Regions from separate parts of the Bacillus sp. WC2507 genome, predicted to be linked through region 2. Evidence: a T-box and tRNA genes for the amino acid it is inferred to sense, from the RefSeq annotation. Region 2 holds a T-box; the other holds one or more tRNA genes.
What was found. The T-box of region 2 lies ahead of pheS (phenylalanine--tRNA ligase subunit alpha). A T-box ahead of a tRNA ligase gene usually reads a tRNA of that ligase, here a tRNA-Phe.
Positions count from the first base shown of each region.

Region 1: it encodes a tRNA-Phe, which carries the amino acid that the T-box ahead of pheS (phenylalanine--tRNA ligase subunit alpha) is inferred to sense. The anticodon was not compared.

Region 1 covers NZ_JBQXPN010000001.1:5,093,746-5,101,830, reverse strand. The annotation lists rRNA gene ACUN28_RS26855 (23S ribosomal RNA) at 1-1,662, shown strand, start outside; rRNA gene rrf (5S ribosomal RNA) at 1,764-1,879, shown strand; tRNA gene ACUN28_RS26845 (tRNA-Asn) at 1,888-1,962, shown strand; tRNA gene ACUN28_RS26840 (tRNA-Ser) at 1,965-2,056, shown strand; tRNA gene ACUN28_RS26835 (tRNA-Glu) at 2,074-2,148, shown strand; tRNA gene ACUN28_RS26830 (tRNA-Val) at 2,154-2,229, shown strand; tRNA gene ACUN28_RS26825 (tRNA-Met) at 2,254-2,330, shown strand; tRNA gene ACUN28_RS26820 (tRNA-Asp) at 2,334-2,409, shown strand; tRNA gene ACUN28_RS26815 (tRNA-Phe) at 2,419-2,494, shown strand; tRNA gene ACUN28_RS26810 (tRNA-Thr) at 2,513-2,588, shown strand; tRNA gene ACUN28_RS26805 (tRNA-Tyr) at 2,599-2,682, shown strand; tRNA gene ACUN28_RS26800 (tRNA-Trp) at 2,690-2,763, shown strand; tRNA gene ACUN28_RS26795 (tRNA-His) at 2,783-2,858, shown strand; tRNA gene ACUN28_RS26790 (tRNA-Gln) at 2,922-2,996, shown strand; tRNA gene ACUN28_RS26785 (tRNA-Gly) at 3,002-3,076, shown strand; tRNA gene ACUN28_RS26780 (tRNA-Cys) at 3,091-3,161, shown strand; tRNA gene ACUN28_RS26775 (tRNA-Leu) at 3,172-3,253, shown strand; partial or broken gene ACUN28_RS26770 (AHH domain-containing protein) at 3,481-4,096, shown strand; gene ACUN28_RS26765 (imm11 family protein) at 4,160-4,732, shown strand; gene ACUN28_RS26760 (YrhA family protein) at 4,888-5,340, shown strand; partial or broken gene ACUN28_RS26755 (DUF3884 family protein) at 5,618-5,938, opposite strand; gene ACUN28_RS26750 (YebC/PmpR family DNA-binding transcriptional regulator) at 6,584-7,303, shown strand; gene ACUN28_RS26745 (NUDIX hydrolase) at 7,450-7,911, shown strand.
Region 2 covers NZ_JBQXPN010000001.1:1,159,908-1,167,992, forward strand. The annotation lists gene ACUN28_RS06250 (DHA2 family efflux MFS transporter permease subunit) at 1-509, shown strand, start outside; gene ACUN28_RS06255 (hypothetical protein) at 549-926, opposite strand; gene ACUN28_RS06260 (sigma-70 family RNA polymerase sigma factor) at 1,072-1,614, shown strand; gene ACUN28_RS06265 (DUF4179 domain-containing protein) at 1,636-2,661, shown strand; gene ACUN28_RS06270 (CPBP family intramembrane glutamic endopeptidase) at 2,689-3,363, opposite strand; gene ACUN28_RS06275 (CPBP family intramembrane glutamic endopeptidase) at 3,611-4,324, opposite strand; gene ACUN28_RS06280 (HD domain-containing protein) at 4,464-5,021, opposite strand; gene sspI (small acid-soluble spore protein SspI) at 5,198-5,407, opposite strand; gene ACUN28_RS06290 (TrmH family RNA methyltransferase) at 5,490-6,287, shown strand; T-box leader at 6,336-6,564, shown strand; gene pheS (phenylalanine--tRNA ligase subunit alpha) at 6,608-7,642, shown strand; gene pheT (phenylalanine--tRNA ligase subunit beta) at 7,661-8,085, shown strand, end outside.

The sequences.
Region 1 (8,085 bases), 3.9 Mb from region 2:
CAGACCGGAAGGACTGGTGGAGCGCTTAGAAGTGAGAATGCCGGTATGAGTAGCGAAAGACGGGTGAGAATCCCGTCCACCGAATGCCTAAGGTTTCCTGAGGAAGGCTCGTCCGCTCAGGGTTAGTCAGGACCTAAGCCGAGGCCGACAGGCGTAGGCGATGGACAACAGGTTGATATTCCTGTACCACCTCTTTATCGTTTGAGCAATGGAGGGACGCAGAAGGATAGAAGAAGCGTGCGATTGGTTGTGCACGTCCAAGCAGTTAGGCTGATAAGTAGGCAAATCCGCTTATCGTGAAGGCTGAGCTGTGATGGGGAAGCTCCTTATGGAGCGAAGTCTTTGATTCCCCGCTGCCAAGAAAAGCTTCTAGCGAGATAAAAGGTGCCTGTACCGCAAACCGACACAGGTAGGCGAGGAGAGAATCCTAAGGTGTGCGAGAGAACTCTGGTTAAGGAACTCGGCAAAATGACCCCGTAACTTCGGGAGAAGGGGTGCTTTCTTAACGGAAAGCCGCAGTGAATAGGCCCAAGCGACTGTTTAGCAAAAACACAGGTCTCTGCGAAGCCGTAAGGCGAAGTATAGGGGCTGACACCTGCCCGGTGCTGGAAGGTTAAGGAGAGGGGTTAGCGTAAGCGAAGCTCTGAACTGAAGCCCCAGTAAACGGCGGCCGTAACTATAACGGTCCTAAGGTAGCGAAATTCCTTGTCGGGTAAGTTCCGACCCGCACGAAAGGTGTAACGATTTGGGCACTGTCTCAACCAGAGACTCGGTGAAATTATAGTACCTGTGAAGATGCAGGTTACCCGCGACAGGACGGAAAGACCCCGTGGAGCTTTACTGTAGCCTGATATTGAATTTTGGTACAGTTTGTACAGGATAGGCGGGAGCCATTGAAACCGGAGCGCTAGCTTCGGTGGAGGCGCTGGTGGGATACCGCCCTGACTGTATTGAAATTCTAACCTACGGGTCTTATCGACCCGGGAGACAGTGTCAGGTGGGCAGTTTGACTGGGGCGGTCGCCTCCTAAAGTGTAACGGAGGCGCCCAAAGGTTCCCTCAGAATGGTTGGAAATCATTCGTAGAGTGCAAAGGCATAAGGGAGCTTGACTGCGAGACCTACAAGTCGAGCAGGGACGAAAGTCGGGCTTAGTGATCCGGTGGTTCCGCATGGAAGGGCCATCGCTCAACGGATAAAAGCTACCCCGGGGATAACAGGCTTATCTCCCCCAAGAGTCCACATCGACGGGGAGGTTTGGCACCTCGATGTCGGCTCATCGCATCCTGGGGCTGTAGTCGGTCCCAAGGGTTGGGCTGTTCGCCCATTAAAGCGGTACGCGAGCTGGGTTCAGAACGTCGTGAGACAGTTCGGTCCCTATCCGTCGTGGGCGTAGGAAATTTGAGAGGAGCTGTCCTTAGTACGAGAGGACCGGGATGGACGCACCGCTGGTGTACCAGTTGTTCTGCCAAGGGCATAGCTGGGTAGCTATGTGCGGAAGGGATAAGTGCTGAAAGCATCTAAGCATGAAGCCCCCCTCAAGATGAGATTTCCCATAGCGTAAGCTAGTAAGATCCCTGAAAGATGATCAGGTTGATAGGTTCGAGGTGGAAGCATGGTGACATGTGGAGCTGACGAATACTAATAGATCGAGGACTTAACCATATAATATGAAGCAAATGTTATCTAGTTTTGAGAGAACATAAAAAACTTATTGACTTTTAAAGTGAATAAGTTATAATAATGATTGTCTCAAAAGAATAATGTCTGGTAATGATGGCAGAGAGGTCACACCCGTTCCCATACCGAACACGGAAGTTAAGCTCTCTAGCGCCGATGGTAGTTGGGACCTTGTCCCTGTGAGAGTAGGACGTTGCCAGGCAATATTATTCCGCAGTAGCTCAGCGGTAGAGCTATCGGCTGTTAACCGATCGGTCGTAGGTTCGATTCCTACCTGCGGAGCCATTGGAGAGCTGTCCGAGTTGGCCGAAGGAGCACGATTGGAAATCGTGTATACGTCACAAGCGTATCAAGGGTTCGAATCCCTTGCTCTCCGCCATAGGATTTATAATATTTGGCCCGTTGGTCAAGTGGTTAAGACACCGCCCTTTCACGGCGGTAACACGGGTTCGAATCCCGTACGGGTCACCACTTTTGGAGGATTAGCTCAGCTGGGAGAGCACCTGCCTTACAAGCAGGGGGTCGGCGGTTCGATCCCGTCATCCTCCACCATATAAATTATATGAATAATATTGTCGCGGGGTGGAGCAGCACGGTAGCTCGTCGGGCTCATAACCCGAAGGTCGCAGGTTCAAATCCTGTCCCCGCAACCAAATGGTCCCGTGGTGTAGTGGTTAACATGCCTGCCTGTCACGCAGGAGATCGCCGGTTCGACCCCGGTCGGGACCGCCATTTTAATAAGGCTCGGTAGCTCAGTCGGTAGAGCAGAGGACTGAAAATCCTCGTGTCGGCGGTTCGATTCCGTCCCGAGCCACCATTTATTTTAATAAAATACGCCGGCTTAGCTCAATTGGTAGAGCAACTGACTTGTAATCAGTAGGTTGGGGGTTCAAGTCCTCTAGCCGGCACCATGTAAGTTTCGGAGGGGTAGCGAAGTGGCTAAACGCGGCGGACTGTAAATCCGCTCCTTCGGGTTCGGCAGTTCGAATCTGCCCCCCTCCACCATTTACATAGGGGCATAGTTTAAAGGTAGAACTGAGGTCTCCAAAACCTCCAGTGTGGGTTCGATTCCTACTGCCCCTGCCAAATATATTTACACAACATGGCGGTTGTGGCGAAGTGGTTAACGCACCGGATTGTGGCTCCGGCATTCGTGGGTTCGATTCCCATCAGTCGCCCCATTTTTATTTTTAAAATTACAAATAATCTAATGGATACTTACATATAATTAAGTAAGAAATCGATGGGCTATAGCCAAGCGGTAAGGCAACGGACTTTGACTCCGTCATGCGCTGGTTCGAATCCAGCTAGCCCAGCCATTTTTGCGGAAGTAGTTCAGTGGTAGAATACAACCTTGCCAAGGTTGGGGTCGCGGGTTCGAATCCCGTCTTCCGCTCCAATGAAATTTAATATGGCGGCATAGCCAAGTGGTAAGGCAGAGGTCTGCAAAACCTTTATCACCGGTTCAAATCCGGTTGCCGCCTTTTCTTTTGTGCCGATGTGGCGGAATTGGCAGACGCGCACGACTCAAAATCGTGTTCCTTCGGGAGTGTCGGTTCGACCCCGACCATCGGTATCGGTTAAAAGACGAGTGATCGTCTTTTTTTATTTGTTTTTATCTTCAATTAATCGTGAGTATACAGTAATATCAAGCGTTCCTACTTTGTGGGGACGCTTTTTTTATGTGTTCAAATTAATGTTAATGTATCGCCTATTACGTTAATTCTTATAGGTTAACGTAATGCTGATGAACGTTATAATGGTAATTTAGTTGATGGAAATTTATCAGATGATAATATCGAAAAAGGTGCGAATCTAACAAAATTATCAGAAGGTATCTCGTCCGTTTCAAATCAATTACCATTGAAAGAACGATTTGCATTTGCAGGTACTAGTGGCTTTGGTAACAATCATATAAAGGCTTTTGAAGCTTTACAAGAAGCTCGTGATACATTTATGTTTTCCGAAACTGGTGGAAGAAGTAGAATTAAGGGTGTACAAGAAGTAATAAAAGATTATGTGGATAAAGTTCTTGATAGAGTAAATGTAAAAAAATGAGTATCCCGATTCGTATATAGCATCTAAAGTATTACGTGAAGAACTTAAGGCTGCAGGAATTGAAGCAATCCCATATTCTAATGCAGCACATCACATTGTAGCTTGAAATGATAGCAGGACAGTGGAAGTACAGGAATTATTAAAAGAGATTGAGATACATCATGCTTCTGCTGCTAATGGGGTATTTTTACCGTATAAAGTGAATGAATATGTGACTACTGAAGCATTACATATAGGTGATCATGGTCCAGAGTATATAAGAGAAGTATACAGAGTATTAGGCGAAGTTAAACGCTTTGGGGGTAATCGAGCAGTTGCAGCTTTGCAGAATATAAGAGAAAGATTATTGGACGGTAGTTAAAAATTAAATCAACCTGAATAATCTTAATTGTTTTACTAATTAAATTATAAAGGAGTAAAAGGTATGAAAATTTGGCAATTAAAAAGCTTATTTGATAACTATAAATCTTTTCAACTATTAAATTTGAAAGAAGACCGTAAAAAATATTTTGATGAAAAAATTGATTTGGCAATAAAGTTATCTGATTCATGGGGAGAAATTCTTGTTGAATGTGTAGAAGGAGATAACCATAGTGATTGTCCTATGTTCTGGGGGGAACTTGGCACGCCAATGGTTAGTAGAAAAGCAAAAGAGGTATTAGAGCCTTTAATTTGCAATAATGTTGAGTTTCTTCCGCTAACTCATAATGTTACAGGTGAATTTTATTACCTAATAAACGTTTTAAATACAATTGATGCAATTGACTACAATAAAGCAGTTTTTGAAAAACTAAGTACAAGATTAATAATAGGTTTCGAAAAATACGCATTTTTGCCTAATATAGTTGAAGGGCAGATAATATTTAAAACCTATTTAAATCAAAGATTACACTTCTCTACTGTTTTAGTGTCTGACGAATTAAGAAATGCAATTTTAGAAAGTGATTTAAAAGGTTTTGAATTTATAGAGATATGGGATTCAGAAGCAAACATGTAAAAGAAAGTCCTAAAATAACTGATAGAAGTTCAAACAATGGTTTACATTAACTAGACACTTACAAGATGGAGATAGTGCAGATATAACTTGATCTATACCCAAATATAATAGTTATCCTAAAGGAGAATAAATACTCTTAGAAAGAAGTTTTTTATATGTGGAAAAATCTGATTTTAGAAATTGGAGATATACTGAAAAGTGTTAACTTTAATTTGAACACACCAGCAACAGATACTGAAGTTCATAGATTAAGAAAACACGTAAAAGAGAAATTTAATGTTGACTTACCGAGTGAATACGAAGAGTTTCTTAAAACTGTAAATGGTTTAGACTTTGATGGATTGGTCCTTTACGGAGTCGATTCTCCTTTACTAGAAACAGAAAAAGATGAACATATTTGCGGCTTTATAGATACGAATGAGATTTGGTATGAAAATGAATTTCAAAAAGAGTATCTTTTCTTTGGGGATTCAAATATTGCGTGGTTTTGCAAAAACTTATCAGACGGTACTTATCTAGAACTTGATAAACCATCTGGCACAGTGATGAAAATATATAATGATTTCGATACAATGCTTGAGGAAGCGTTAAAAATAACCCTTCTGTAATAGGGGGATTAAGAAGAACAAAAAATCCATTTGAAAGAACAGTTTATTTATCTAATACGACTAAAGATCGAAGAGTATTTCTTTTTAACGAGTAAAACTTTGGAAGAAGAAACAGCTCTGTTATATAAACAACAATTAAAAGCTATTAAGGAATTAGAGCAAACTGCGAAACAATAAAGGGATAAAAACGAACATTCATTTTTATCCCTTTATATAATTCCATTACTATATAAAATGTCAGTAGATTCTTGTATATACAAGAATCGTTTCCAGCACTCTAGAGAGAATCTCCCCATCCTGGTGACATGAAGTTAAATCCGACACCACCAGTAGATATTAGCACATGATCAGCTGTTAATTTCGTAATTTCTAAAAACTTCTTTTCAAATTCTTCTCTGTTGTACTTGTACATAGTTGAGTGGCACGATCACATTTGCGTTGAAGTACTCAACCAGTCCCCTAATTCCTTTAATTCAGGAAACGACTCAAATTGAATTGGTTCATCTAATTTCATGAATCTCACTTGATAGATAGTTGGGTTTAGTTTTTCTCCTATCCCTTTAAGACCATATGCTTTTTTCTCATTTGAATGTGTCATAATAACTCTCCCCCATCCTTCTTTTAAATTTTTAGATTTCAAAAAATTTCCTATTTTAATTATATAGCGATAGAAAGTAATTAGGGGAATGTTGTGGTAATTTTTTACTTTTCCTTATTGTTTAGCGAGAGATAATAAAATAAATCATCACAGTAATAAATGAAATAGGATAAACTTAATTAAGGGAGAAAAATGAAAGTAAAAGGTGTCAGTTATTTTATTGTGATTCCATTTTGGCTCCGTCCCATTTTAATTTATCATGTTGAAAGAAGCTCAAAATTTTTGAAATGCTTTAAAATAAAGGATTTTAAGGGTAACACTCTATATAAATGTCACCTAAAAGACTCAAAATCGTGTTCCTTCGGGAGTGTCAGTATCGGTATCGGCGATGTAAAAAGACTCTAACAGAAATGTTAGAGTCTCTTTTGTTAAATTATGTTATGTAATTCTAAAATTCGTGATAAATGTAGGAATTCATGTATAATATAACTTGTCGAAAGAACAAAATGATAGTAATTTATATTATGTCTGTAATATGAATCAAAAATGAACTTTTTATATTTCTTTTAAAAATGTGTTGAATACACATTATATTTCATATTAATATTTTTATGTAGATTTAAAACGGGAAAGAGAGTGGAAAGTATGGGTCGTAAATGGAATAATATTAAAGATAAAAAAGCATCAAAAGATGCAAATACAAGCCGTATATACGCGAAATTTGGACGTGAAATTTATGTGGCAGCAAAACAAGGCGAGCCAGATCCAGAATCAAACCAGGCGTTAAGAGTCGTATTAGAGCGTGCGAAAACATATAATGTACCAAGAACAATTATTGATCGTGCAGTGGAAAAAGCAAAAGGCGGTTCAGAGGAAAATTATGATGAGCTTCGTTATGAAGGATTTGGGCCAAATGGAGCTATGGTTATTGTAGATACACTTACAAATAACGTAAACCGTACTGCAGCAGATGTACGAGCTGCATTTAGCAAAAACAGTGGTAACATGGGTGTAAACGGCTCTGTAGCTTACATGTTTGATGCGACAGCTGTTATCGGCCTTGAAGGGAAAACATCAGATGAAGTACTTGAAATTTTAATGGAAGCAGATGTAGATGCACGTGACATTCTAGAAGAAGAAGATGCTGTTATCGTATATGCTGAACCAGATCAATTCCATTCAGTACAATCTGCACTTAAAGATGCGGGTGTTGAAGAATTTACAGTTGCTGAATTAACAATGCTTGCACAAAGTGATGTAACACTTCCTGAAGATGCTCAAGTACAATTTGAGAAAATGGTTGATGCATTAGAAGATTTAGAAGATGTGCAACAAGTTTACCACAACGTAGACTTAGGAGAATAATATGATAGAAGCCCCTGTTCGTTTATCGAATAGGGGCTTTTTTATAAAGGTAATTAAGGTGCTGAATTAGTAAAGGTATTTTGTTGTAGACAGGGAATATGCTTATAGGGATATATGAAACATTCATTACTGCTAGGAGGCGTAATATGGAACATAAAACACCAAAGCATATCGTTGCTGTAGCAGGTTATTTAACAAATGAAAAAGACGAAGTGTTATTAGCTAAAGTACATTGGCGATCGGATACGTGGGAGTTTCCAGGAGGACAGGTAGAAGAAGGAGAAGCGCTGGATCAAGCTGTTTGTAGGGAAATAAAAGAGGAAACAGGATTAACGGTGAAGCCTATCGGTATTACAGGAGTTTATTATAATGCTTCCATGCACATTCTAGCTGTTGTTTTTAAAGTGGCATACGTGAGCGGTGAAATACAAATTCAGCCTGAAGAAATACAAGAGGCTAAATTTGTTGCTTTAAATGAAGAGAACATAGATGAGTATATAACGCGTCCTCATATGAAATCTAGAACGCTTGATGCGATGAGAGCAACACATTTTATTCCGTATGAAACGTGGGAAGTGCAGCCGTATAATTTAATAGGAAGATTGTAAAGAAAGGAGTAGCCGATTTGAGGTACAATCAAATCACTACTCTTTTTTGTATACTGTTTAAGAAAAAGGTCAAAATAATAATGGTGCTAGTATTGATTTCAAGAACGTTTGTTCTGTATAATGTATGGTATGTTATGTTATGTACATTTAGATTAATATATACTTAAAAGTATA
Region 2 (8,085 bases):
ATGAATTCACAACGTTATCGATGGATACACCGTATAGCGTTATTATGACGGATTATATTATACGTTCGATTGGTATGTCATTCATTATGATGCCAATTATGACAGCTGGTATGAACGCACTGCCGATGAAATTAATTTCTCACGGTACAGCAACGCAAAATACGTCAAGACAAGTAGCTGGTTCAATTGGAACGGCGATATTAATTACACTTATGACGCAACAAACGACTGCTCACGTAGCAGATTACGGCAACATGTTAACAACATCAAATCCAATTTTAGTTGATAAAGTACACGGCATGGGGCAAAGCTTAGCGGCCTTAGCTGGATCAGCGCAAGCAGGAGATGCGATGAGCACGCAACTATTATATGGGCAAATTTCAAAACTATCTGCAATTAACGGTATTAACGATGCCTTCTTAATTGCGACGATATTAGCAGGGATTGCTTGGGTGTTATCGTTCTTCTTACCATCAGGCAATAAAACAAATAAAAAAGCAGGGAATTAATTTCCCTGCTTTTTTGTGCTTTTTATAAAAGGAATTCAACTAAATATAGAATGAATCCTCTGCAGAAATGAGTCCCCAAAAAATAACCCCTAATATTCCTGCAATAAAAATAATGAATCCCATATTGCGTATACTTTTAATTTTTGCTTTTAACCCAATGAATCCCGCTAATAATCCAGTTAAAGAAAAAAGGATCCAGTATAGAGAAGTTGGAATAGGAAGGATTGTATCACCATTAATCCCCATGCTCCAAAAAACATAAGGTAGCAAGGTAAAGGATAGGCTGAGTATCCCTGTTAAACAAATGAGCAATTTGCGATGTTTAATTCCTGCAATAATTAAAAAAATACCGCCAAAAAGCCCACATAGAGTAAGAAGTGGTACATAGAAAATCCAAAGTAAGCTCAAAACGTGCATATATACTCTCCCTCTAGTTAATGAGTTATATTTTACTGCATAAGGTTTATTTTGGATATTATTAATGAATATGTATAAATTGATAGAAATGAGTAGTACCGATACGAATTAATAGATGTAGAGTAAGTTAGAGAGGAGGGGGCTCGTGAAAATTACAGAAGAGAACGTTGTGAATCAGCTAAGGAAAAGGAACGAAAAAGCATTATATTTTATTATCGACCAGTACGGCGGACTTATAAAAAGTATTATTCAGAAGCATTTAGCTTCGTTCGAAGATGTGCAAGAGGAATGTATGGATGATGTGTTATTGGCGATTTGGAATCATATTGAAAAGTATGATGAAGAGAAAAATACTTTAAAAAATTGGATTGCGGCTATTACAAAATATAAATCTATCGATTATGCGAGGAAATATGCGAAAACAGTAAATGAAAAAGGATTGGATCAAATAGGTGAAATAGCGATGCATACCGATACGACTAAAAATGAAATTAGTAATGATATGGAACATATATTAGATCATTTAAAGAAGAACGATAAAGAAATCTTTATGAAGCATTACGTGGAAGAAGATAGTGTAGAAAATATTGCAGAGAAAATGGGAGTGAAAACTTCTTTTATATACAATCGTCTATCGAGAGGACGGAAGAAGTTGAGGGCATTATTTTTACATAACCGGATGAAATAAATAAGAGAAGAGGTGAAGGAAATGAAAGATCCATATGAAATGTTAAATGATATAAAAATGGATGAGAATGAATATGAAGAGATTAACTTAACTCATATAGAGAAACAGAAAATGAAAAAGCGAATTCGTAAAAAAATAAAAAAGAACAGAGCTCATACGAAACGGAATGTAGCGATTATAACATCTGCTGCGGCATTATTTATCATAATGATGACTGTAGATATGAGAAGAATGATTGCAGATATACCGTTAATCGGAAGTAAAATGGAAGACTACGTAAACAGTAGAGGCGAACCTTTAAAAGAGTATAAAACGACAATAGGACAAACAGTTTATGATAACGGTGTAGAAGTACGGTTAGATGAAGTGATGATAGATGAAGGGCAGATTATTGTTAATAGTACGTTTAAGTCTAGTCGAATCAATTTAGAGGGTTCTTATCCTAGTCCTGATATTTATATAAATGGAAAACAGTTAAATGGCAGTGGTAGTGGTGGAGACAAGAAAATAAATGAGTACACGTATACATTTTTCTCAAATATAGATTTAAAAGATGATGAAATGAATCCTCTAGAAATTCGTGGAGAATGTGATGTACAAGTTGTATATAGGGATATTTCTTTAAAAGAAGGCAATTCGACATGGAAAGGAGAATGGGGCTTTTCCTTCAAAGCGTCTGGAGACAAAATAAAAGCTGAAACGAAAACAATCCCAATCCATAAGCATTTTAAATTAGAAAATGGTCAAAAAATAGAAGTGGAAGATTTAAAAGTTTCTCCTATATCTGCGAAGTTGAACTATAAGATGTTGAATGGAACAAAATTAGAGGTGAAATTTATCGCGAAAGATCAAGATGGAAAAGAGTTAATACCACATTCAGGCCTTACACTATCGAAAAATAGTTATTGGCGATTTGAAAAACTAGAAGATAGTGTAAAGAAAATTGTTCTGACGCCTGTTCTAACTTCTGGTGAAGAGGGAGAAAAGAAAACGAATTATCGAAAAGTGTTAACGGAAGAAGAGTTTGAAGTTGTGATAAAAGAGTGAAAAGAGGTATCGCGATGATACCTCTTTTTATCCTAAAAAGGCTAACATATTATTCATAATATGAAGTAATATAGCTGGAATAATGGATTTTGTTTTTTTACATAAAATGGCCATAAATAGACCCATGATGAACATACTAAACATCACACCAGTTGAGTATATATGACCTATTCCGAAGAGGAAGCTAGATCCAAGTGCTGCAATCCAAAAGGGGAAGCGCTGTTGTAGGAAGTGAAGAATAATACCGCGGACTATAAGTTCTTCAAAAATAGGTACAAGTATAGCGCCACCTATTAGCAATAACAGTTTGTATTGTTTTAACATTTCTAGGTCTAAAGCGGATGACTGTTCTTTTACCGCATCAGGAAAAATATTATTAATTATAAATGTATCATTAACGATATGTAGTCCGTAAAAAAGGATGATATAGATGTATGTGCTTACTTTTTTTAATGCTGTAAAGTTTAGTGTTGGGACAATTAAATTTCTTAACGGTTTATATGCATAAATTAAAATTAATAAAATGCACAATACAAATAAATGCCTTCCAAAAGTAGTAAGTGATTTTGCTAAAGTAATTTGTTTTGGATCAGTTAGACCTTCTGTATAAATAACGGTAGGAAGGCCTATAAAGAGATTGGCTAGAAATCCTGTTCCCCAAATCGCGAAAACAAGCGAAAATAGAAATTGTGAGAGTGACATAGAGTGCTTTTGTGGGTAAGTTAGTTGCGTGGCTTGTATAATAGTGAATCACCTATCCTTGTTGATTTAATAGTTATATATAAAGATTATAGAATATTTATACAAAAAAGTCATCATTGTAGTAAAAATGATATTTTGAAGCTAATATTTACAGACCTTAATAATTTTACATTGATGTTCTGTGCAAACGGAAGAGTTTGAGGTTGTGATAAAAGAATAAAAAGAGGTATCGCGATGATACCTCTTTCTAACTCAAGAATGCCAACATATTATTCATAATATGAAATAACATAGCTGGAATAATGGATTTTGTTTTTTTACATAAAATGGCCATTAATAATCCCATGAAGAAAGTAATGACCATTACTCCAAGTGAGTATGTATGAGCGATACCGAAGAAGAAGCTTGTTAAGATCGCTGCAATCCAAAATGGAAAGCGCTCTGAGAAGAAGCGAAGTATAAAGCCACGGAAAATAAGTTCTTCAAAAATTGGTGTAAGTATAGCGAAACCGAGAAGTAATAATATTTGATACTGCTTAAAAACGTCTAAGTTTAGTGCGGAAGATTGCTGCTTTGTTGCGTCTTGGAACATATAATTTAATAAGATGTAATTGAGTAAAATGTTTATAGCGAAGAAAAGAAGTAAGTATACGTATGTACGCCATTCTTTCAGTGCTTTAAAGTTAAATGATTTTAGTAGTAATTTTTTTGCGGGTTCGAATTTAAAAATGAAGAATAACAACACGGCTAGTTGTAATACGATACTTGCGGTATTTACGATAGATTCATACAGGGCAATTTGTTTTTTATCTGTAAGACCTGCTGTATAAATTGTTAAGGGCATTGCGAGGAACACAGTAATAAGTCCGGTTCCGAAAAAAGCGAATAAAACGGAGCTAATAAATTGTCCCCATGACATAGAGTATTTCTGTTCATTAGAAAGTTGTGTAGCGGGTTGCATATGTAGAATCACCTCTTTAAATTTATATATTTAATTATAAAGTATTTCGTTTTCGGGTGTAATGTTTAAATATTACATACAAAGGTGTATTTTCCATAAAATAATAAAAGAGGTATCACCCTATAGTGATGCCTCTTTCTTATTGATAACTATGTTCTGCCTTATTGTTCGATTTCGATTGCTCTATTTGCAATTCACGCTCTACCAATCGATCTAACTGCTGAATCGCTTTTAGTGCTTTTTCATAAGAAATTGTTCTATAATGGTGCGCTCCGCCCGGTTCTTCATCTGCTTCGTCTGCCCATTTAATAATGTTTTGAAGAGATGTTCTTTCAATTTCTTGTTGTATTAAGAAAGAATCTGTATGAAGAAGAATTGCAATAGAAATTTCTTTTGCTAGTTTCGGATGTTCTCCTAATCTAATAAGCAATTTATGAGCTCTTTCTGCTCCTTTAATTGCGTGTATATCATTCTTTTTATATAAGTCATAGTCCCATTCGCCGCCTGTGTACCACGTATGATGTCCGATATCATGAAGGAAACCGGCTTTTGTCGCAGCATCGACTGAGGCGTGATGCTTTTTAGCTAAGTGAAACGCATGGTAAGCGACAGCAATCGCGTGGACCATCCCAGAACGATTTACGTATTTTTGTGTAATATGGTGTTTGAAAATTTGTTCAAGCGTAATACGGTGCATAAAACATTCACTCCTTTAATCTAATGGTGTATATGAAGAAAAATCGATCGGTTTAAATGTATTTTGAACATTGTACTCCATCGGGGTAGCGTTAGTAAAGTAGAAATGTTTAGGAGAAGAAAAAAATTTTCGTAAAAAAATCACCTTGGCTTATGCGAAGGTGATTTTCAAATTGCTTATTTTTTTAATCCTTGCTCTAGCGTTTCTAACATTTCGTGCTTTTCATTTTCATCAGCGTTTTTCCAAATGACTTCGAATAAAACACCAAGACCTGGCAGCATTTTTTCTTCACCGCTTTGAATTGCATCGACAATCGTTTCTTGTAATTGGTCTTGTGAATTTCCGGATACATTCGCTAATACAGCACCACGTAAATTAAAACTCATAGCTCTCACCTCTTCTTCAGAATTGAAACTGACGTTAGTTTTTGTTCTTTTTTATGTAAATATGTATGAAAAATAGGCTATAATGATAGGACAAGAAAAGAGGGAAATACATATTATGAAAAACATTGATTCAGTACAAAATCCGCGCGTGAAGCAGTGGAAAAAGCTGCAGACGAAAAAAGAGCGCGATAAAAAAGGTTTATTTTTTGTAGAAGGATTCCACTTAGTGGAGGAAGCTTTAAAAGCAGGAGTTGTAACAGAACTTATCGTTTCTGATCAGACAGATCTTCCGAAAGATTGGACAGTTAATGATGTGGAAATGTATATCGTGCCTGAAGCAATCGTAAAAGTACTTCGTGAAACAGAAACGACGCAAGGTGTATTTGCTGTTTGTGAGAAACACGAGAGTGAAGTAGCTCTTGCAGATGGGAAGTTTCTTTTATTAGATGGCCTTCAAGACCCAGGCAACTTAGGGACAATTATTCGTACAGCTGATGCAGCTGGTATTCATGCCGTTGTGCTTGGAGAAGGGTGCGTTGATGCATATAATAGTAAAGTGCTTCGCTCTACACAAGGTTCTATTTTTCATTTACCAGTTGTAAAAGGTAACTTAGAAGAATGGGTAGACAAGCTAAAAGAACAACACGTTCCTGTATATGGAACAGCTCTTGAAAATGGAGTTCCGTATGGTGAAGTAACACCGGTCGGTAGTTTTGCATTAATTGTAGGAAATGAAGGAAGCGGCGTAAGCCAAGAAATTCTTGCGAAAACGGATCAAAACTTGTATATTCCGATTTACGGCGGGGCAGAATCATTAAATGTTGCAGTTGCAGCAGGGATTTTAACGTATTATTTACAAAGCCCAGTTGCGAACAAATAAAAAACTTCTTATAATAAGTTGAAGTATATTATATTAAAAGTTAAATAACGAAAAACGTTGATAGAGAAGAGTAACTTACAAAATCGCCATATAGGGAGAGAATGCCTTAGACTGAAAGCATTCTTATGGTAGACGGAAGTGAATTCACCTCTGGAGTTGGCGCCAGGACCATGTATATGTAAAGGCGTTCCGGTCAGAATTGATCGTTATAACTAATGAGTGGGCAGACATGTTCTGTCAATTTAGGGTGGTACCGCGAATTTACCTCGTCCCTTTTTGGGAGCGGGGTTTTTTTATTTTTAAAATTAGGAGGGTTCCAAATGGAAGCACGTTTAAAAGAGCTAAAGCAAAAAGCGTTAGAGCTTATTGAAGAAGCGAAAGAGCTAAAGGGCTTAAATGACGTACGCGTAGCGTATTTAGGGAAAAAAGGCCCAATTACAGAAGTATTACGCGGCATGGGAAAATTATCAGCAGAAGAGCGTCCACGTATGGGAGCACTAGTAAATGAAGTACGTGAAGCGATTCAAACGCGTCTAGACGACAAAATTGGTAACTTAGAAAAAGCAGTAATTGAAGCGAAATTAGCTACTGAAACAATTGATGTTACACTACCAGGTCGCCCTGTTGAAACAGGTTGTCACCATCCGTTAACAGCTGTTGTTGAGCAAATTGAAGATGTATTCATCGGTATGGGTTATGAAGTAGCTGAAGGAACAGAAGTAGAAAAAGACTACTACAACTTCGAAGCATTAAACTTACCGAAAGATCATCCAGCGCGTGATATGCAAGATACATTCTACATTACAGAAGAAACGTTATTACGTACACATACATCTTCTGTGCAAGCACGTACGATGGAAAACAATAAAGAAAAAGGCCCAATTAAAATTATTTGTCCTGGTAAAGTGTATCGCCGCGATGACGATGATGCGACACATTCACATCAGTTCATGCAAATTGAAGGTCTTGTAATTGATAAAAACATTCGCATGAGTGACTTAAAAGGTACACTACAAGTATTCGTGAAAAAGATGTTCGGTGAAGATCGTGAAATCCGTCTTCGTCCAAGTTTCTTCCCATTCACAGAGCCATCTGTAGAGATGGATATTTCTTGTATGATGTGTCACGGCAAAGGTTGCGGCACTTGTAAAGGAACTGGCTGGATTGAAATTTTAGGCGCAGGTATGGTTCACCCGAACGTACTTGAAATGGCTGGTTATGATTCAAAAGAATATCAAGGTTTCGCATTCGGTATGGGCGCAGAGCGTATCGCAATGTTGAAATACGGCGTAGATGACATTCGTCATTTCTATACAAATGATGTACGTTTCTTACAACAATTCAAACGAGCGTAAGGGAAGGAGAGGATAAGTATGTTCGTATCATATCGTTGGTTACAAGAGTATGTAGATATTAAAGATGTAACAGCACAAGAACTAGCAGACAAAATCACGAAAAGTGGTATTGAAGTAGAAGGTGTTGAAGTATTAAATAAAGGTGTAAAAGGTGTTGTAGTTGGTCACGTATTAGAGTGTGAAAAACACCCACAAGCTGATAAATTAAGCAAATGCTTAATCGATATCGGTGAAGAAGAGCCAGTTCAAATTATTTGTGGAGCTACGAATATTGCAAAAGGTTTAAAAGTACCAGTTGCAAAAGTTGGCGCTGTACTTCCTGGTAACTTCAAAATTAAAAAAGCAAAACTACGTGGTGAAGCTTCTCACGGTATGGTTTGTGCTCTTCAAGAGCTTGGCATTGATGGGAAATTAGTTTCAAAAGAATATGCAGATGGTATCTT